Shimia isoporae: one gene and its partner. The protein of the gene in region 2 interacts with the protein of the main gene of each other region in a pairwise test. Links are inferred from orthologs where the notes say so. Each region holds a gene or a part of one and is shown on either strand. Other genes may lie near its edges. The genes, in order: ftsH and hflC.

What was found.
Region 1: the proteins of hflC (region 2) and ftsH interact in binary tests that used the Escherichia coli proteins (3 or more experiments, as listed by UniProt). The link is inferred for Shimia isoporae from one-to-one orthologs.

What each region holds. Positions count from the first base shown.
Region 1 is NZ_SMGR01000001.1:712,660-722,117, reverse strand. The notes cover bases 2,188-5,173. They hold ftsH (ATP-dependent zinc metalloprotease FtsH), read right to left. Parts: upstream 4,651-5,173; coding sequence 2,725-4,650; downstream 2,188-2,724. Other genes in these bases: tilS (tRNA lysidine(34) synthetase TilS), read right to left, coding at 4,759-5,173; BXY66_RS03565 (MOSC domain-containing protein), read right to left, coding at 2,188-2,443. Outside these bases: BXY66_RS03570 (formate--tetrahydrofolate ligase), read right to left, coding at 1-1,666; more of BXY66_RS03565, read right to left, coding at 1,844-2,187; more of tilS, read right to left, coding at 5,174-5,952; tol-pal system protein YbgF, read right to left, coding at 5,977-6,828; peptidoglycan-associated lipoprotein Pal, read right to left, coding at 6,842-7,342; Tol-Pal system beta propeller repeat protein TolB, read right to left, coding at 7,419-8,744; BXY66_RS03535 (energy transducer TonB), read right to left, coding at 8,741-9,458. UniProt on the Escherichia coli protein: Acts as a processive, ATP-dependent zinc metallopeptidase for both cytoplasmic and membrane proteins. Plays a role in the quality control of integral membrane proteins.
Region 2 is NZ_SMGR01000005.1:169,168-178,456, forward strand. Bases 3,213-6,029 are described here. They hold hflC (protease modulator HflC), read right to left. Parts: upstream 5,149-6,029; coding sequence 4,276-5,148; downstream 3,213-4,275. Other genes in these bases: BXY66_RS19205 (Do family serine endopeptidase), read right to left, coding at 3,213-3,883; BXY66_RS19210 (DUF2065 domain-containing protein), read right to left, coding at 4,082-4,276; hflK (FtsH protease activity modulator HflK), read right to left, coding at 5,150-6,029. Outside these bases: BXY66_RS19180 (helix-turn-helix domain-containing protein), read left to right, coding at 1-217; BXY66_RS19185 (FG-GAP repeat domain-containing protein), read right to left, coding at 227-982; BXY66_RS19190 (2Fe-2S iron-sulfur cluster-binding protein), read right to left, coding at 982-1,305; BXY66_RS19195 (OB-fold nucleic acid binding domain-containing protein), read left to right, coding at 1,416-1,790; BXY66_RS19200 (peptidoglycan-binding domain-containing protein), read left to right, coding at 1,862-2,404; more of BXY66_RS19205, read right to left, coding at 2,459-3,212; more of hflK, read right to left, coding at 6,030-6,283; gor (glutathione-disulfide reductase), read right to left, coding at 6,367-7,722; ribose-5-phosphate isomerase RpiA, read right to left, coding at 7,738-8,526; BXY66_RS19235 (L-serine ammonia-lyase), read left to right, coding at 8,768-9,289.

The DNA of each region.
Region 1 (9,458 bases), on a different replicon or contig from region 2:
CTTCGACCAGACCTTCTTCGTTGATGCGAATGTTCTCTGCCGCCGGATGACGCGGCAGACCCGGCATGGTCATGATCTCACCGCAGATCACCACCACAAAGCCAGCGCCCGCGCTCAGACGCACTTCCCGCACCGGAACAGAGTGGCCTGTCGGCGCACCGCGAAGGTTCGGATCGGTCGAGAAGGAATACTGGGTTTTGGCCATACAAACCGGCAGATGACCATAGCCAGCTTCTTCCCACTGACGCAGCTGGTCACGGATCTTCTTGTCCGCCAACACTTCGTCCGCACGATAGATCGAGGTCGCGACACGTTCGATTTTCTCGAACAGCGACAGTTCGTCTTTGTAAAGGGGCGCGAATTGGCTCACACCGGCATCCGCAATCTCTGCAACCCGGGTAGCCAGTTCCTTGGTACCTTCGGACCCTTTTTCCCAGTGCTGACATAGGATCGCTTCAGAGCCCTGCCCCTCAACATAGTCCTTCACGGCTTGAACTTCTGCGTCGGTGTCGCTGACAAAGTGGTTGATCGCGACAACAACCGGCACGCCAAATTGTTTGAGGTTGCCGATGTGACGCCCAAGGTTAGCGCACCCTTCGTTCACTGCATCCACATTTTCCGCGCCAAGATCTGCCTTGGCTACGCCACCGTTCATCTTCATGGCACGGATCGTTGCCACCAGTACAACGGCGTCAGGCGCAAGGCCGGCCTTGCGGCACTTGATGTTCATGAACTTCTCGGCACCTAGGTCCGCACCAAAGCCCGCCTCTGTGACGACATAGTCCGCGATTTTCAGCGCAGTGGTAGTGGCAATCACTGAGTTACAGCCGTGCGCGATGTTGGCAAACGGCCCGCCATGAACGAACGCTGGGTTGTTTTCCAGCGTCTGCACGATGTTTGGCTGCATCGCATCCTTCAGCAGCACGGTCATAGCGCCATCCGCTTTGATGTCGCGGGCATAAATCGGGCTGCGGTCACGACGATAGGCGACAATCATGTCTCCCAGACGTTTCTGCAGGTCTTCCAGATCGGTCGCGAGACACAGGATCGCCATGACTTCAGACGCCACGGTGATGTCAAAACCTGTCTGACGTGGGAAGCCATTGGCCACGCCGCCAAGCGAAGTCACGGTGTCACGCAGCGCTCGGTCGTTCATATCCAGCACGCGACGCCAGCTCACCCGACGCTCATCGATCTCGAGCTCGTTGCCCCAGTAAATATGGTTGTCGATCATCGCCGAAAGGAGGTTGTGCGCCGAAGTGATCGCGTGGAAGTCGCCTGTGAAGTGCAGGTTCATCTCTTCCATCGGAACAACCTGAGCATAGCCACCGCCGGCGGCGCCACCCTTCATACCGAAGTTCGGCCCAAGCGATGCCTCGCGAATGCAGATCGCCGCCTTCTTTCCGATCGCGCAAAGCCCGTCACCAAGGCCCACGGTCGTGGTTGTCTTGCCTTCGCCAGCCGGAGTCGGGTTGATCGCGGTGACAAGGATCAGCTTGCCGTTTTTGTTGCCCTGAACAGAATTGATGAAGTCTTGGCTCACCTTGGCCTTGTCGTGGCCATAGGGCAGCAGGTCATCGCTTCCGATACCCAGCTTGGCGCCGATTTCCTGAATCGGGCGTTTCTTGGCCTCGCGGGCGATTTCGATGTCGGTTTTGAAACTCATGACGGTCCCTGTCGCAAAATGTTGGCGCTCTCTCTGCTTCTTTTGTAGCGCTCACAAAGGCGCCGGCGAGATGCATTTCCGACATTTAGAGCGCTTCTTGCGTCGACATGCGCGGCACCCGTTTCGTTTTGGAAACGTAACGTCAACATCGGCACCGTCCGTGTCAAAAATTGAGACTCACTGTGCCCGCGCGGTCTCCAGTTCACTCCAGACCGGTTGATCGGGAATAAACAGCCGCAATTTGTCTCCCAGATTGAGCGTTCCCGGCCGCTCGACCCAGGCCGTTACACCGCGCCGGTTGTTGGCGGCCGGTTTGAACTTCTTGCCGAAGCCCTCGTGCACACCTTCAATCACACGACCCGGAAATACACAGGGACGGTTTTCCATATCGATGGTGATCGTCACACCATCCGGCCCCTGAAGGCGCGAGTTCGGCGGCACGTGCGTAAAATCGGGTATCCCCTTGATCACCAGCGACGCCCCTACCCAGGCCGGATCAAGGCTTGCCAACCCCATTTCGGCGGCGATCTCATCTAGCTCTTCCTGACTCAGAACAGACATCTGGCGCACATTTACGATCTCGGTGCCCTTCGGATAAAGCGCCGAGACCCGCACACAAGAGGCCCGCGTCACACCGGCGTGGCTTTCGTTGTCGGCCCCACCAAAGGCAAGCGGCAACGTCGTGGCGCCCTGTGCCTGCAAATCCGTACCTCTGTCAGAAACCCGTCCCAGCCAGACAACTTCCGCTTCAAATCTCGTTGGTTTCAACGCAGGCATTCTGCCGCTCCCTCTCGAATTGCTTTGCCAAAGGAGTAGACAACCACCGTCTCTCAGACAACGCACGTTTGGTGACGGGGGCAATCAGGGGTCGTGATCCTTTGGCTGACCCGATGCAGCCCCATCGGCAGCGTTACCGTTCTTCTCGCACCGGATGGGTGCCACAAAAGGTCACCGCCCAAGCCCGTTCTCGTCGTGCAGCCCACAAAAAAACCCCCAAGGTGCCCTCACACCTTGGGGGTTTCTAGTCTTGGGTCCCTTCTCAGGGTCTGTCCCTCGGATCAGCCGGTGGGTTCCGGCTCCATCCCGCCATCATCACCAGACGGCTTGCTGCGGGGTTTGGTTTTCGGAATGGCAGTCACGCTGGGCGCGTTGCCTTGGTCAGAGGACTCATCGTCATCACCTGTGTTCGGCGGCTCACCGTTCATGACGCGTTTGATCTCGTCACCGGTCAGCGTCTCATATTCAAGCAGACCCTGCGCCAAACGTTCCCATTCCTCATTTTTCTCGGTCAGGATCTTCAAGGCGTCGTCATAGCCCTGCTGGATGAAGCGCTTCACTTCTTCTTCGATCAGCTCCTTGGTGGTCGCAGACACGGAGAACCCGCCTGCACCGCCGTTGGCTTGGTAACCCGCCGCCGCTTCCTGGTAGTCAATGTTGCCCACCTTGTCGGACATGCCCCATTGCATCACCATGGCACGCGCTAGGGCACTGGCCTGCTGAATGTCACCGGCTGGGCCGTTAGACACGTGGTCTTCACCGTATTTGATCACCTCGGCCGCCTTGCCTGCCATGGTCATCGCCAGCTTCTGCTGACATTCATCACGGTGATAGTTCAGGCGGTCCATTTCAGGCAGGCTGACAACCATGCCCAGCGCGCCACCGCGCGGAATGATCGTCGCCTTGTACACCGGATCACACAGCGGCAGTTCAAGACCGACGACGGCGTGACCTGCTTCGTGATAGGCCGTTTTCTCTTTCTGGTCTTGCGTCAAGACCATCGACCGGCGCTCGGCGCCCATCATAACCTTGTCTTTGGCAGCTTCAAAGTCTTCCATCGTGACGAAACGACGACCCACGCGTGCTGCCATAAGCGCAGCTTCATTCACGAGGTTTGCCAAATCCGCACCAGAGAAGCCCGGCGTGCCTCGCGCAATGATACGCAGGTCCACGTCAGGACCCAGAGGCGTTTTGCGGGCATGCACGCCCAGAATCTTTTCGCGGCCCTTAATGTCGGGATTGCCCACAGTCACGTTGCGGTCAAAACGACCCGGACGCAGAAGCGCAGGGTCCAGAACGTCCTTGCGGTTGGTGGCCGCGAGGATGATCACACCTTCGTTGGCCTCAAAGCCGTCCATCTCTACCAGTAGCTGGTTGAGCGTCTGTTCGCGCTCGTCGTTGCCACCGCCATAACCTGCACCACGGTGGCGGCCTACGGCGTCAATCTCGTCGATAAAGACAATACAGGGCGCGTTTTTCTTAGCCTGCTCGAACATGTCGCGCACACGTGAGGCGCCCACGCCAACGAACATTTCCACAAAATCGGAACCGGAGATTGTGAAAAACGGCACGCCCGCCTCGCCCGCAATCGCGCGCGCCAGCAACGTCTTACCAGTACCCGGAGGGCCGACTAGCAGAGCGCCTTTTGGAATCTTACCACCGAGTCGCGAGAATTTCTGCGGGTTGCGCAGGAATTCGACAATCTCTTCAAGCTCTTCCTTGGCTTCGTCGATGCCGGCCACGTCGTCAAAAGTCACGCGACCATGTTTCTCGGTCAACATCTTGGCCTTGGATTTACCAAAGCCCATCGCGCCGCCCTTGCCACCGCCCTGCATGCGATTCATGAAGTAGATCCACACACCGACCAACAGCAGAACCGGCAGCATGCTGAACAGAAGCGCCTGGAATCCGGAGGTTTCCTGGCTCTTCGCTGTGACCGGAATATTGTTATCAATCAACAAGTTGGTCACCTCGGCATCGCCAGGCATGATGGCAACGAAACTCTCGCCGCTCTTGGTTGTGTAAACTGCCTTCTCACCGTCCAGCGTGACCGACGCCACTTCGTCTCTGTCCACTGCGGCCACAAAATCAGAGTAGCTCTGATCGCGGCTCTGGAGTGCCGATCCGTTGCTGTCAAAAAGGTTGAACAAGGCCAGGATCAGCAAGAAAATGACGACCCAAAAGGCTATATTGCGCGCGTTGCCCAAGGCAAATCTCCCGTAAAAACCGCCGCGGTTCCTAACATGGCGGCGATTAGAGTTAAATAGACATCACAGAGCACAGTTCAATGCGTTTTTGCGCTTGTTTGTCTCCATTCATCCAAACACGTCCCGCCCGTTGATCAACTCAGCATACCAGCCTTCACCAAATCCAGCCAGCGGAGCGGCGATCAATTCCTCGCCACGCCAGACTGCAGGCGAGGACAATAAGCTCACACGCGGCACACCCGTTTCCCTCCAGTTCCCGCAGAGCGCCAACCCGGCTTCTCCCAGCGCACCAACGACCCCGCCCTCAACGTCAGGGCCCCGAACCATCCAACGTCCGTCCCAGACGCTGCCGAATGCGACAACTTCGGACTGAACCGCCCTCAGTTCTCTGGTGATGGTTACGCTGTTTTTTCCCTTCAAGATCAAACAGCCGTGCAGGCTCGTAACCTTCTCCGCGTCAAAGACGGCTGCCAGCGTCTTAAATCTGGGCCGGTAGGCCTGCCCCGACACAAAAGACAGGGCATCCGCAAGCAGCCGGAAGGCAAGCGATTGAGGCAGCGCGCTCCAAACTGCGGCGTCCAGTACAATGTCGCCACGGGACTGCTGTGCGAATTGCGCCTTGGCCTCCGCAGCCGCCCAATGAAGCGTGGTTCTCTCGCGTCCCATATGGTCCGCGGTCTGCACAAGGCGTTCGACGGTCAACCCCAATGGTTTCAGGACATCCATCATTTGCCGCGCTTTAACACGGTCAAAGGTCGTATCCTCGTTACTTGGATCGTCGGCCCAGATGATTTTTTCCGTGCGCAAGTATGAACGGAGATCCTCGCGGCGTGCACTCAACAAAGGCCGCAACCACGTAATCTCGCCCTCTTTTCGAACTTCCGCCATGCCGGCCAAACCGTCCACGCCGGAACCGCGCGCCAACCGCATCAAAAACGTCTCGGCCTGATCGTCCGCTGTATGCCCCAAAACCACGTGGGAAATGCCATGCGACCGGGCCCATACCCGAAGCGCCTCACGCCGCCCTTCACGGGCCGACGCCTGCAAATTGCCACCACGGTCCCACTTCCAGTCCAGAACGTCGTGGCGGAGGCCGTGCTCCGATACGTAGTTTGAAACCAGGGCTATTTCATCGGCGGCCGCGTCTCGCAAACCGTGGTTCACGCTGGCCACGGCGAGTGTCGCGCGCCCCCACCGGCGCAAAAGGTCGAGCACGGCCATGCTGTCCCCACCGCCACTGACGGCCACACCAATTGTCTCTGGGACATTTTGTTCAAAGGCACCTTGCAGCGCCTTTGCCATCATCTCGTCAAGCGCATGCACCGCTCAGGAACACTGCAGCGACATCATTTCATCCCGCGCCTGCGTTACGAACCCGCTGGCCGGATACCGTACGCCGACCTCGTTCAACGTCACACAAGCCTCATTGGTCTGCCCCAACGCGCCCAGCGATTTGCCTAGGCGAAATAGGGCCTCTGGCGCGGTGCCGGCCTGCGGACCACCGGAATAGGCTTCCAGAAACGCGCGTGCGGCATCCGTATTCGCGTTCATACCTTCCAGAGCCTGCCCACGACGAAGGTGTGCTTCCGCTTCAAGCGGGCTTCCGGGGTAAGTTTGTACAAACGCTGCGAACTGGTCCGCTGCCGCTCCAAAGTCGGCACCGTCCAAGGCCGTCATGGCACGCCCAAAATCGGCTTCTTCGCCCACGGCTAGCTCACTACTGTCCACCGCATCACCAGAACCGCTGGTATCGGTTTCAACAACGCGGCTGTCCTCGACATCACCACCAAGTGTCGTGGTTTCGCCCAAAGCGCTCAGATCGCCGCCCTCAAGCTCGACAAGCCGGAATTCTAGGTCCCCAATACGGTTGGTACCGTCTTCGACGATCCGTTCGACACGAAACTGCAACTCCTCGGTTTTGCCCGTGAGCACTTGCAACTGCCGCTCGATTGCATCCACCCGCTCCAGCGTACTCGCACCCGCGGGCGCCGTGCTACCAGCCCCGCCAGTGGTCGACAGTTCGCGTTTCAGCCGCTGAATATCGACATAAAGCACAGTCAATTGCTGACGGATATCCGCCAGCGTTTCGTCGCTGCTCTCCTGCGCCGCCCCCATCATCGGGGCCAGCGCCAGGGCCAATGCGGTCAAGCCGCCAAAAACCGTGCTCTTCATTTCCATATTCTCCGCGCGCTTAGCCCGACAAGCCCGCTGTCAGCACCGTCACAGACCGACGGTTCTGCGCATAACATGCCTCTTGCGAGCAAACCTCGATCGGACGCTCTTTACCATAGCTCACTGTGCTCAAACGGTTCGCCGCGACACCTTGGGACACCAGAAGTTCTTGCACCGACGCCGCACGTCGCGCGCCAAGCGCGAGGTTGTATTCACGTGTGCCCTGCTCGTCGGCATGACCTTCAATAACGGCTGTGTAATCCGTGTTTGCCAACAGCCAGTTGGCCTGCGCCAACACCACAAGCCGCCCCTGTTCGCTCAAAGTGGACTGATCCACCTCAAACAGGACACGATCTCCGATCGTTTCGTTGAAATAGGCAACAGACGTCGGATCAGACGGGTTGCCATTCTCGCCGACACCGGTGCCCGGACCGGTACCACTACCGTCCAGATGCGGTTGACTACAGGCGGCCAAAGCCAGCCCTGCCACGACAAGCGCCACTTTGCTCAGATGTTTCATCTCAATGTGCCTCTTCGTTTCCTTGCCTGTTCTTGCGCCAGTCCTACCACAACCGCCGCTCTGATAAAATATTGCCTTACTGAAGCGGCGACCATGCGGGGTCAGACCCGCCGCCACCCACTTCGACACGCTTCAGGTTGCGCCCGGAAACATCGACCGAATAAAGCGCGCTTACGCCATCCGATCCCCGTGTCTCGCGTGTGAACATAATGACCCGACCGTTGGGCGCCCATGTCGGCCCCTCATCAAGGAACGAGGCGGTCAGCAACCGCTCTTCGCTGCCATCCGTGCGCATAACGCCGATGTGGAACCGGCCTTTGTTCTGTTTGGTGAAGGCGATCAGATCCCCGCGCGGGCTCCAGACCGGCGTGCCATAGCGCCCCTGACCGAAACTGATGCGCTTTGCCTCGCCGCCACCTGCATTCATAACGTAAAGTTGCGGACTGCCGGATCGGTCGCTTTCGAATACGATCTGCTTGCCATCGGGGCTGAAACTCGGCGCGGTCTCGATTGAAGGTGTCGATGTCAATCGACTGCGCTTCCCGCTTCCGATGTCCATCTTGTACAGGTCGGTGTTGCCCCCCTCTGTCACAGACATCACCACGCTCTTTCCGTCCGGACTGAAACGCGGTGCAAAACTCATCGTCCCGCTCTGGTTGCTCAATACGCGGCGCTGAGCAGAACCCACGTTCAACAGATAGACCTGCGGAAATCCTGTTTCATAGCTCGTGTACAGAACCCGGTCGCCGGTGGGCGAGAAACGCGGCGCAAGGACAATATCCTTGCTGTCTGTAAGATAGGTCAGGTTCGCCCCGTCATAATCCATCACGGCAAGGCGCTTCTTGCGGTCGTTTTTGGGGCCCGTCTCGCTGACGAACACGACGCGGCTGTCAAAGTAGCCGCCTTCGCCAGTAATCCGGCTATACACCGCGTCCGCAACCTTGTGCGCCATACGCCGCCAACCGTCCGTGGTACCTTTGAACCGCAAACCGTTACCAAGCTCCTGCCCGGCAAACACGTCAAAAACCCGGAACTTCACCTCAAGCTGATTGCCCGACACCGAAACGCCACCGGTGATCAGCGCTTGCGCGTTGATCGCTTTCCAGTCCGCGAACTGCACAGGACTGCCGAAATGCGTGATCGTCGAGATATGCGCCTTGGCCGGAATTTCGCGGAACAAGCCGGTTCCATTCAGGTCCGCCGCGATAACCCGGGCCAGATCTTTGGAGATCTGGTTTGACCCCGGGGTCTCAGCCACAAAATCCGGCACGGCATAAGGCAAAGGCTCGATCACACCATCAGTGATCTCGATCCGCAAAGGTCCACTTTGCGCCTGTGCCGATTGCCCAAAGGCACCCAAGGCACAGAGTCCGATCAGAAGGGTCGCAGCCAGTTTCTTCATTTGCGCCTCATTTTCTCCGGATTGAAGGTAATTTCCACGTCTTTCCAGTGGTCGTATTTTTCTTGTGGCAGATCATAGCCGCTTTTCTGGCATCGAAGAACGGCTCTTCGTGCCGCCTGAAATGCCGTGCGCACAGCGGCTTCATCGCCGCCAGTGGCATCAATCAGCCTCACATCACCCTGCACCTTGCCGTTGCGATCGAGTGACAGCCCGACAATCACGGTCACGTCCGCAGCACGGCTGCCCACATCCACGACCCAGCATTGTTGCACGGAAAGGCGCAACGCATCTTTCTCTCCACCGGTCAGCGGTGGTCCCGAAGGCGCTGGAGACGGCTCGCTCTCCGCGGCCTCTGCCAGTGCCGCGGCAACTGCGTCGTCCGTTGGCGTGGGGGTGGGTGTCGGCTCCGGCTCGGTCACAGCAGGGCGTGCCGGGCGCAGTTTCGGGCGCAACGAGCTTGTGGGGGCTGCGCTGGCCACGTCTTCCTGTTTTGGTTCCGTGATGATTTCCGATGAGGCCGCCTCTGGAGCAGTGTCCTCAAGCACCTCTTCCGCTGCCTGACCGGACTCGTCAGGCTGGGTGGCTTCCTGAACATCGTCCGCAATCGTGGTGTCAGGTTTGGGTTGTGCCACAGGCTCGGGTGCCACCCGGTCTGCCGGCACAGGATCAGGCTGAACCGGTGTATTGGGAATTACAACAGCGGTATCGACCTCC
Region 2 (9,289 bases):
GACACGAAGGGAACGCGAAGTATTCTCTTTGCTGGCAGAAGGTCTTACGAGCAAGGAAATCGCGCTGAAATTGGAGATGAGCAACCGGACCGTTGAAGTGCACCGCGGAAAATTGCTCAAAAAATTTGGCGTGAGCAATACAACCAGCCTGTTCCAGTCCCTTGGCGCAATCGGCACACGCCACATCTATTCAGCGAGTGACGGGACCGTGCGCTAGCTTTGTGAATCAGGGCACCTTGCAGTCCAAAGCAGTCTTCAGCGAGTTTTGTCCCCTGAACGCCCAGAGCGTTTGAGACCTCAGTTTCTTGCCATCAAAACGTGTTGCAACGACATTCCCCCAACTCCCGTCGGCGGTTATCATTTCTGTCCCGTCCCCGCAGTCGCGCAATCCACCCGAGATGAAGTCTTCGCCTATACGGTGGTTCGTGAGCCCCTTTCGACTGGCCACCTGTGTCAACGCACCACTTTCATAGCGCCAGACACGCAGGGTCTTTGCCAGATGTGGCCGGTCGATATAAGCCAACTCGACGAGACCGTCCCCATCAAGATCAGCTACGCCTACGGGCGCCAACCACCGATTTCGCTGACCAATATGGGGGGTCGCCGCAACAAGACCCTTCTCATTGTAAATCGCGAGTCGCGCGCCACCATCTTGGCTGCTTTCGATCACAATTGCTTCCAGTGCCCCGTCGCCCGTCACATCAAACAGCCGCGGTTCCAGATCCTCGAAAACCCGATCCTGCGGAAGCGTTATGGTAACTTTCTTGCCGCCTCGAAGTTTTAGCTCCAAAGCGCCATACTCGATGGCGTCGCCTAGAACACCGTGGGCGTAGCGGGTGGTCGGCTCGGTATAGCGAGCCGAGGTGATCTCGGCCGCAGCGGGAACCGCGAGCAATACCAGCAAAGCGCACCACGCCAGCCGGACGCGGCGCGCGAAGGCGTGCAAAGGGCACAACAAGAGACGCCGCGCCCCGCCCAACATCAGATCTGCTTCTCGGGCATTTTCACAACCAGACCGTCCAGCGCGTCGGTTACCTTGATCTGACAGGTCAAACGCGAGGTTGCGGGATCGGGCTCATAGGCAAAATCCAGCATGTCCTCTTCCATGTCGTCCTTTGCCGGGATCTTGTCCGTCCAGGCAGGGTCTACATAGACGTGGCAGGTCGAGCAGGCGCAAGCGCCGCCGCAGTCGGCTTCGATGCCGGGGATATTGTTGTCGCGCGCGCCTTCCATCACGGTGAGGCCGTTTGCGACCTCAACCACGTGTTCGGTTCCGTTGTGCTCGACATAGGTGATCTTGGCCATGCCTTGAGGCTCCTTCTCGTGCAGTCCGTCGGACCTTAGTTAGACAAGCGACCCGTCGCCCGCCACCCCCTTTTGCGACGCACCCCTTGTCACCTTGCGACAAAACTCAAATGTTCTATATTTGTTCCATGAATGCGCACATCACATCTGCGTGGCCCAAGCCGCCCTTTGCCCTGACTGCTGCCCGATTGGGCGAACCGCCCAATGGCGCGCGGGTCACCGTGGCCGGGCTGGTGATTCTGCGCCAGCGTCCCGGCACAGCCAAAGGCGTGATCTTTCTAACGCTGGAGGACGAGACCGGTGTGGTGAATGTGATCGTCTGGCGCAAACTCTACGAAGCCTTCCGTCGTGCCGTGATCGCCGGTCGCCTACTGCGTGTGACCGGACGTATACAACGAGAAAACAACGTCACCCATCTGATCGCCGAACGAATTGAGGACATTTCTCCCATGCTCGATAGCCTGCTTCTGCCACCAGAAAGCTGAGGCTTTTGACAAAAGCCGAAACGCGCTACAAGGGAGGCAACAAGAACACGCCTTGAGCGCGAGGCACGAGCATGACACGCCTGATCGCCCCTTTTGCGGCCCTCGCCCTGCTGACCGCAGCAGGATGCGAGCAGTCGATATCGGACCCGCCCTATCTGGCGGCGTGGTCCGAGCCGGAAATCGTGCGCGCTGAAGATGCCAAGGCGCCACCAAACGCACGTCCCGGAAGTTGCTGGGGACGAGATGTCACGCCGGCGGTACTGGAAACAGTCACCGAACAGATCATGGTGCAACCACCCGAAGTGCTTGCCGACGGCACAGTCGTCGCACCCGGCGTTTTTCGCACCGAGCAACAGCAGCGCATCGTCACAGAGCGACGGGAAACCTGGTTTGAAACACCCTGCCCGCAAGTCTGGACCGTGGAATTTACCTCCTCGGTACAACGTGCACTCAAAGTGCGCGGCTTGTTTTTCGGCACGATCACCGGTGATCTGGACAACCGCACACGCGCCGCCATCCGGCGCTACCAAAAAGCGGGCGGCCTCGACAGCTCGATACTTTCACTTGAAAGCGCCCGTCGCCTCGGTCTGATCGCAGTAGAACGCGAAGTATAGTGCGCAAGAAAAAGGGCGCCCGAAGGCGCCCCGATCCGTGAGTGAAAGTTCGTGTTATTCCTCGATGGACAAGGCCACGAAGCGAGGTTCACCACCGCGACGTACCAGCAGCAGAACCGATTTACGTCCTGCCTCCCGCACTTCGTCGATACGCGTCTCAAAATCCGAGATCGTGCGCAGTTTCTGATGGCTTGCTTCGGTAAGGACATCGCCCGCCCGAAGACCTTTTTCATAGGCCTTGGATGTTTCGTCCACACCGCTCACAACGAGCCCGTCCATGTCGTCGCCAACACCGAGTTCACCGCGCATTTCATCTGTCAAAGGTGTGACGGTCAGACCAAGGATATCCTTTTCCACCGGCTCCTCCGGTGTATCGGGCGCCGGCTGGCTGGCCGGCACCGCACCCTGCGCTTCTTCGCGACGGCCAAGTGTGACCGCAAGAGTGACCTCCTTACCGGCCCGCAGCACAACCACATCCACCGCTTTACCGACAGCCGTGTTGCCGACGCGACGCACCAGGGCACGCACATCGTCAACGTCAGCGCCATCAAAGGTCATGATTATGTCGCCCGCTTCCATGCCGGCATCCATTGCCGGACCTTCCGGCACGTCGGTGACCATCGCGCCTTTCGCATCTTCGAGACCGTCAATGGCCTCGACCATGTCCTCGGTCACGTTCTGGATGCGCACACCCAACCACCCGCGACGCGTCTCTCCGAACTCTTTGAGTTGATCGATCACGCGGGTCACAACATTGGATGCCATCGAAAAGCCGATACCAATGGAACCACCGTTGGGTGAAAGGATCGCGGTGTTCACGCCGATTACCTCACCGTCCATGTTAAACAGTGGTCCGCCAGAGTTGCCGCGGTTAATAGCAGCGTCCGTCTGGATATAGTCATCATAGCTGCCCGACAGAGCACGATTGCGCGCCGAAACAATACCGGCAGACACAGAGAACCCCTGACCGAGCGGGTTACCCATAGCGACGACCCAATCGCCAACCCGGGCGGTGTCACTGTCGCCAAACTCAACGAAATCAAGTGGCTCGTCACTTTCGACTTTCAACAGCGCAATGTCGGTATTCGGGTCAGTACCGATCACCGTCGCAGGCAGTTCCTCACCTTCGAAAAATTCGATCAGGATCTCGTCTGCGCCTTCGATCACATGGTTGTTGGTAACCACGTATCCGTCAGCAGAAATCACAAAACCGGACCCCAGCGCCGAGGTGCGGCGAGGACGATCACTGTTGCCCTGACGGTCCTGAAATTCACGGAAGAATTCCTCAAATGGTGAACCCTCCGGAACGATGCCTTGCGGACCGGTGCGGCCCGCAACCACAGTCGAAGTGGTGATGTTCACTACCGATGGACTGATTTCTTCTGCCAAGTCGGCAAAGCTATCGGGCCTTGCCTGCGCCGCCATTGCCTGAACAAGCAATGCCGTGGTGGCAACCAAAGCCACCATCATGGCCTTCATGTGCGTCATCTGCACTGGAAATGCCTTCGAAATCACGTTGGATCTCCTTGTTTGTTTGAAACCTACGGATAGGGCTGGTCTCCTATCGCTTGAGGCAAAGAATGGGACTTTGGTCTCGCAAGTGCAACCGCCGCCACATCGCGCGTTCACAATTGCGCGTGACCGTTCTGTGAATTGGGTTAAGCGACCGACCGGCGTTTAGACCCCAAGCGCCTTGGCAGTCCACACGAAGATCACACCAGCAATGACAGCCAAAAGGCCCAATGTCCTCCGCTGCCCTTCAGGCAAGGACCGCAACATCGCAAGCAAGTCCTCAACGACGGAAGGGGCCAGCACATAGACCAGCCCCTCCACAATTAACACTAGCCCAATCGCAAAAAGCGCGATGGCCATCAGTTGCGACCTTGATCGCTCTTCAGATAGTCAAAGAAATCGCTGTCCGGCGACATGACCATTGTCGAGTTATCCGCCTGCAGCGCGTTCCGATAGGCGTTTAGCGAGCGATAAAACTCGAAAAATTCCTGATCGGCGCCAAAGGCCTCGGCGAAAACCGCGTTGCGCTTCGCGTCTGCTTCACCGCGGGTGATCTCAGACTGACGACGCGCATCCGACACCAACTCGACCACAGTACGATCCGCCTGCGCACGAATACGCTGCGCGGCTTCGTTACCACGAGCGATCTCGTCTGCGGCTTCCCGTTCACGCTCAGCACGCATACGCGCGAAGGTCGCTTCAAGGTTGGCCTGCGGTAGGTCTGTGCGTTTCAGACGCACGTCGATCACTTCCAGACCAAGAGCGCGCGCTTCCGTGATCGCATTGTCGCGAATGCGGTTCATCAGCGACACACGATCCGTCGAAAGAACGGCATCAGAGCGCACTTCACCAAGAACAGCACGTGTCTCGGAACGCAGGATACTGTCCAGACGCGATTCGGCGGCTTGAATGCCTCCGGCACCAACCGCTTGACGGAACTGGGTCACATTCGCGATCCGGTACCGCGCAAAAGCGTCGACTATCAAACGGCGATCATCCGCAGGCGTGACTTCCAGAGGACCAACTTCCCGGCTGAGAATACGGTCGTCATACCGCACCACTTCTTGAATAAGCGGGATCTTGAACGCAAGCCCCGGCTCCTCCTTGACCGTCACGACACGACCGAACTGCAGAACCAATGCCTTTTCGCGTTCGTCCACGATAAAGACCGAAGACAGGACGCCAGCAACGGCCAGCACCAGAATGGGCAGGAGATAAGTTGTCTTACGCATCTTAGTTCTCCCCCTTCTTGCGCAGTTCATTCAGCGGCAGATATGGCACAACGCCCTGACCGCCTGTTTGGTCGTCGATGATGACTTTCTCAACATCGCCCAAGACCTCTTCCATGGTCTCCAGATACAAACGCTTGCGCGTTACTTCCGGTGCTTTCTTGTATTCTTCCAAAACTGCGGTAAAGCGGCTGGCTTCACCTTCGGCCTGGTTCACAACTTGTGCGCGGTAGGCTTCAGCTTCTTCCAGAATTTGCGCAGCTTCACCACGTGCAGACGCAGTCTGACGCGCGGCGTAGGCATCCGCCTCTTTCTGCAGACGGTCACGTTCCTGCGAAGCAGACTGAACTTCACGGAAGGCGTCTTTTACCGGCTCGGGTGGATCGGCGCCGTCAAAGTTCACACGGACGATGTTAACGCCAGAGTTATAGGAATCCATTGTCAGCTGGATCAGCTCAAGCAGTCGATCGGCAATAATCCCACGATCGCGGTTCAGGACCGGAGCAAGTTCGGACTGCGCAATAATCTCGCGCATCGCAGACTCCGACACCGCGCGGATGGTTTCACGCGGGTCCCTCAGGTTGAACAAATACTGGGCAGGGTCATTGATGTTCCAGACGACCTGAAAATCAATATCGACGATGTTCTCGTCACCTGTCAGCATAAGACCATCGGTTGAACCGGCGCGCGCCGGGATGTCCTCGGTCTGTTCAGTCGTGACCGGCACAACTTCCGCCGTGACAACCGGCCATGGCGCAAAGTTCAGGCCTGGTTCTCCGGTTGCGGAGTATTTGCCGAGGAACAGCTCAACTGACTTTTCTTCCGGCTTCACCGTGTAAAAGCTCGCCATGCCCCAAAGCACAGCGGCCACGCCAAGCCCGAGAAATACTGTTCCGCGATTGAGACCGGGGCCGCCTTGACCGCCCCCCTGACCGCCACGGTTAGAACCGCCGCCGTCGCCACGCCCGCCCATGAGCACGCGTAGTTGGTCCTGACCCTTTTTCATTAGATCATCGATATCGGGGATCTGCGGGCCATCGCCTTCGGGCGGGCGCTGCCCGTTCCCGTTGTTGCCGCGATTGCCACCGCCTTGGTTGCCGCCGCCCCCTCCCCAGGGGCCGCCGTTGTTACCTGCCATAAAGGATCTTCCCTTTCTTCAACATCTCTGGCGCTCCTCTAAACCTGAGGTTTACACCGGAAAAATCAAGCCAATGCGCGGCTTCACGCTGTACGCACTGGCTCCTTCATCGTCACAAGCTCTTCGGACATAGTCGGGTGCACCGCCACCGTCCGGTCAAAGTCTTCTTTGGTGGCGCCCATTTTTACGGCAATGCCCGCCAGTTGGATCATCTCGCCAGCCCCGGGCGCGACGATATGGCACCCAAGAACCTTGCGGGTTGCCTGACTCACAATCAGCTTCATCAAAACACGTTCAGCGCGTCCCGCAAAGGCCTGCTGCATCGGTTTGAAACTGGTTGCGTAAACCTCGATCGGCTCTTGATCGCGAGCATCTTCCTCGCTCATTCCGATCGTCCCCATTTCCGGCTGGGTGAAAATCGCGGTCGGAATCAGCTCGTGATCAACCGGCGTGGGATTGCCTTTGAACACCGTTTCCACAAACGCCATACCCTCGCGGATCGCAACAGGTGTCAGGTTCACACGATCAGTCACATCACCGATCGCATAAATCGAAGGAACGCCCGTCTGGCTGTACTCATCAACCTCGATCTGACCCTTACGCCCCAAGGACACGCCAACCTCTTCGAGGCCCATGTTTTCTGTATTGGGGGTACGCCCCGTTGCAAACATCACTTGGTCAAACAGGCGCTCTTCACCGTTGGTGGCCTTGACCCAAATCTTCTCGCCTTCCTTGCGCATCTCGAGGATATTGGTCCCACAATGCAGGTCCACGCCACGCTGACGCATTTCTTCGGCAACAAGCCCACGGGCTTCCTCGTCAAACCCACGCAGGATCTGTGCGCCGCGATAATACTGCGTCGTCTTTACGCCAAGCCCATTCATTATTCCGGCGAATTCACAGGCGATATAACCACCGCCAATGATCAGAATGTCTTCTGGCAGCTTATCAAGATGGAAGATCTCGTTTGAGCTGATACCCAGCTCCGAACCGGGCATGTCTGGCCATACAGGACGCCCACCCATCGCAAGCAGAATGTGCTTTGCGGTCTTTTTGGTCCCGTCCGCCAACTCTACTGTATGCGCGTCGGCAACTTTCGCCCGTAGGTCAAATGTCTCGACACCATTATTTTTTAGAATGTTGCGATAGATGCCTTCCAGACGATCCAGTTCCGCGTGCAGCTTCCCTTTGAAGCTGTCCCAGTTGAATTCTCCGGCCTGAATGTCCCAGCCATAGGCCTGAGCATCCTCAACCATTCCCGAGTATTCACTGGCAAAAACCATCAGTTTCTTTGGCACACAGCCTCGGATTACACATGTCCCGCCATAACGGTCCTCTTCGGCCAGAGCCACCTTGGCCCCGCCAGCAGCTGCAACCCGCGCAGCCCTTACACCACCGGAGCCACCACCGATGACGAAAAGATCATAGTCAAACGACATATTGTTCGCGTTCCCTTAGTCCACCAGATCGGTGAACAGATTATCTGTCTCGGCGAAATCAAGCATCGCCTCTTCAATGGTGCCTGCATTAATGTCACGCACTTCAACGCGTCCATCGCCATAACCGACAACCACAGCGTCACAGATATCGATAAACAGGCCGTTTTCAACCACGCCCGGCATTTGGTTGAGTACCATGGCAAGCTGACGCGCATCTCCGATCCGGTTCAGATGCAGGTCCAGAATGTGGTTCCCCTCGTCAGTGACAAATGGTGCCGCACCATTCATACGCATGGTGGTCGTCCGCCCAAGAACATCCATACTCACAAGGGTTTCCTCGATCAGCGCCTGGGTTGTTTGCCAACCGAAAGGCACCACCTCTACCGGAAGCGGGAAACTGCCCAGAGTCTCAACTTCTTTGCCAATGTCCGCGATCACCACCATTTGATCGCTTGCGGTTGCCACGATCTTCTCTTGAAGCAGTGCACCGCCGCCGCCCTTGATCAGGTTAAGGTCGGCATCAAACTCGTCTGCGCCGTCGATGGTCACATCAAGCCACTTGGCTTCGTCAAGGCTGATGACCTCAATACCAACTTCTCGGGCCAGCTCGGCCGTTCGGGTCGATGTGGGGACGCCCTTGATCCGCAATCCCTGCTCACGAACCATCTCGCCCAGGCAACGAACCAGCCAGGCCGCAGTCGAACCTGTGCCAAGACCGACACGCATCCCGTCCTCGACATAGTCAGTGGCCTGTTTTGCTGCCACGAATTTTGCCTTGTCGATGGGCGACAGTTCTCCGGTCATCAGGGCGACTCCTAGTTGCTTTTCAACGGTTATAGGAAAGAAGCAGCGTTGGGGCGAGAGCAGAATGGGCAAAACTTGCGCAAATCCCGCGTCAACAGGCTCTGCCACCCCTCTCTTTAACGGGTTGCGCCCCTTGCCAGAGCGTGTTTCCTATCGGAAACGTCGCAATTCGACCTCGGCTTTTCGGTGTTCTCCGACATAGTGCCGACTCGAAGCGCCCAAAGAAGGACCCGTGCCGCAAATGTTTCTATCTGTCTTCGACATGTTCAAAGTCGGTGTCGGTCCGTCCTCATCTCATACCATGGGGCCAATGGTGGCTGCGGCTCGGTTTCTGGACATGATGCGCGCGGCGCCTTTCGAATTTCACGGGCTGCGGGCCTCGCTACATGGTTCCCTTGCTTTTACAGGAGTTGGCCATGCGACAGACCGGGCCACAATTCTCGGTCTTGCGGGTTTCCAGCCTGATACCTACGAGCATGACAAAGCTGAAGCCGCGCTAGCGAACATCCGTGACACTGGCCGCGTTCAGCCTGCCGGTCTTCCCAATCTTTGGTTTGACCCCCGCGAAGACCTCAAGTTTGACTTTGGGCCCAATCTTCCCGGTCATGCCAATGGTATGATCTTGATGGCAACAGACGCCCAAGGCGACGTACTGTTGCAAGAGACCTTCTATTCCATCGGTGGCGGTTTCGTAATGACTGAGGACGAACTCGCTGCCGGAAAAGATACCGACGAAGGCGCTCCCGTACCTTACCCGTTCAAA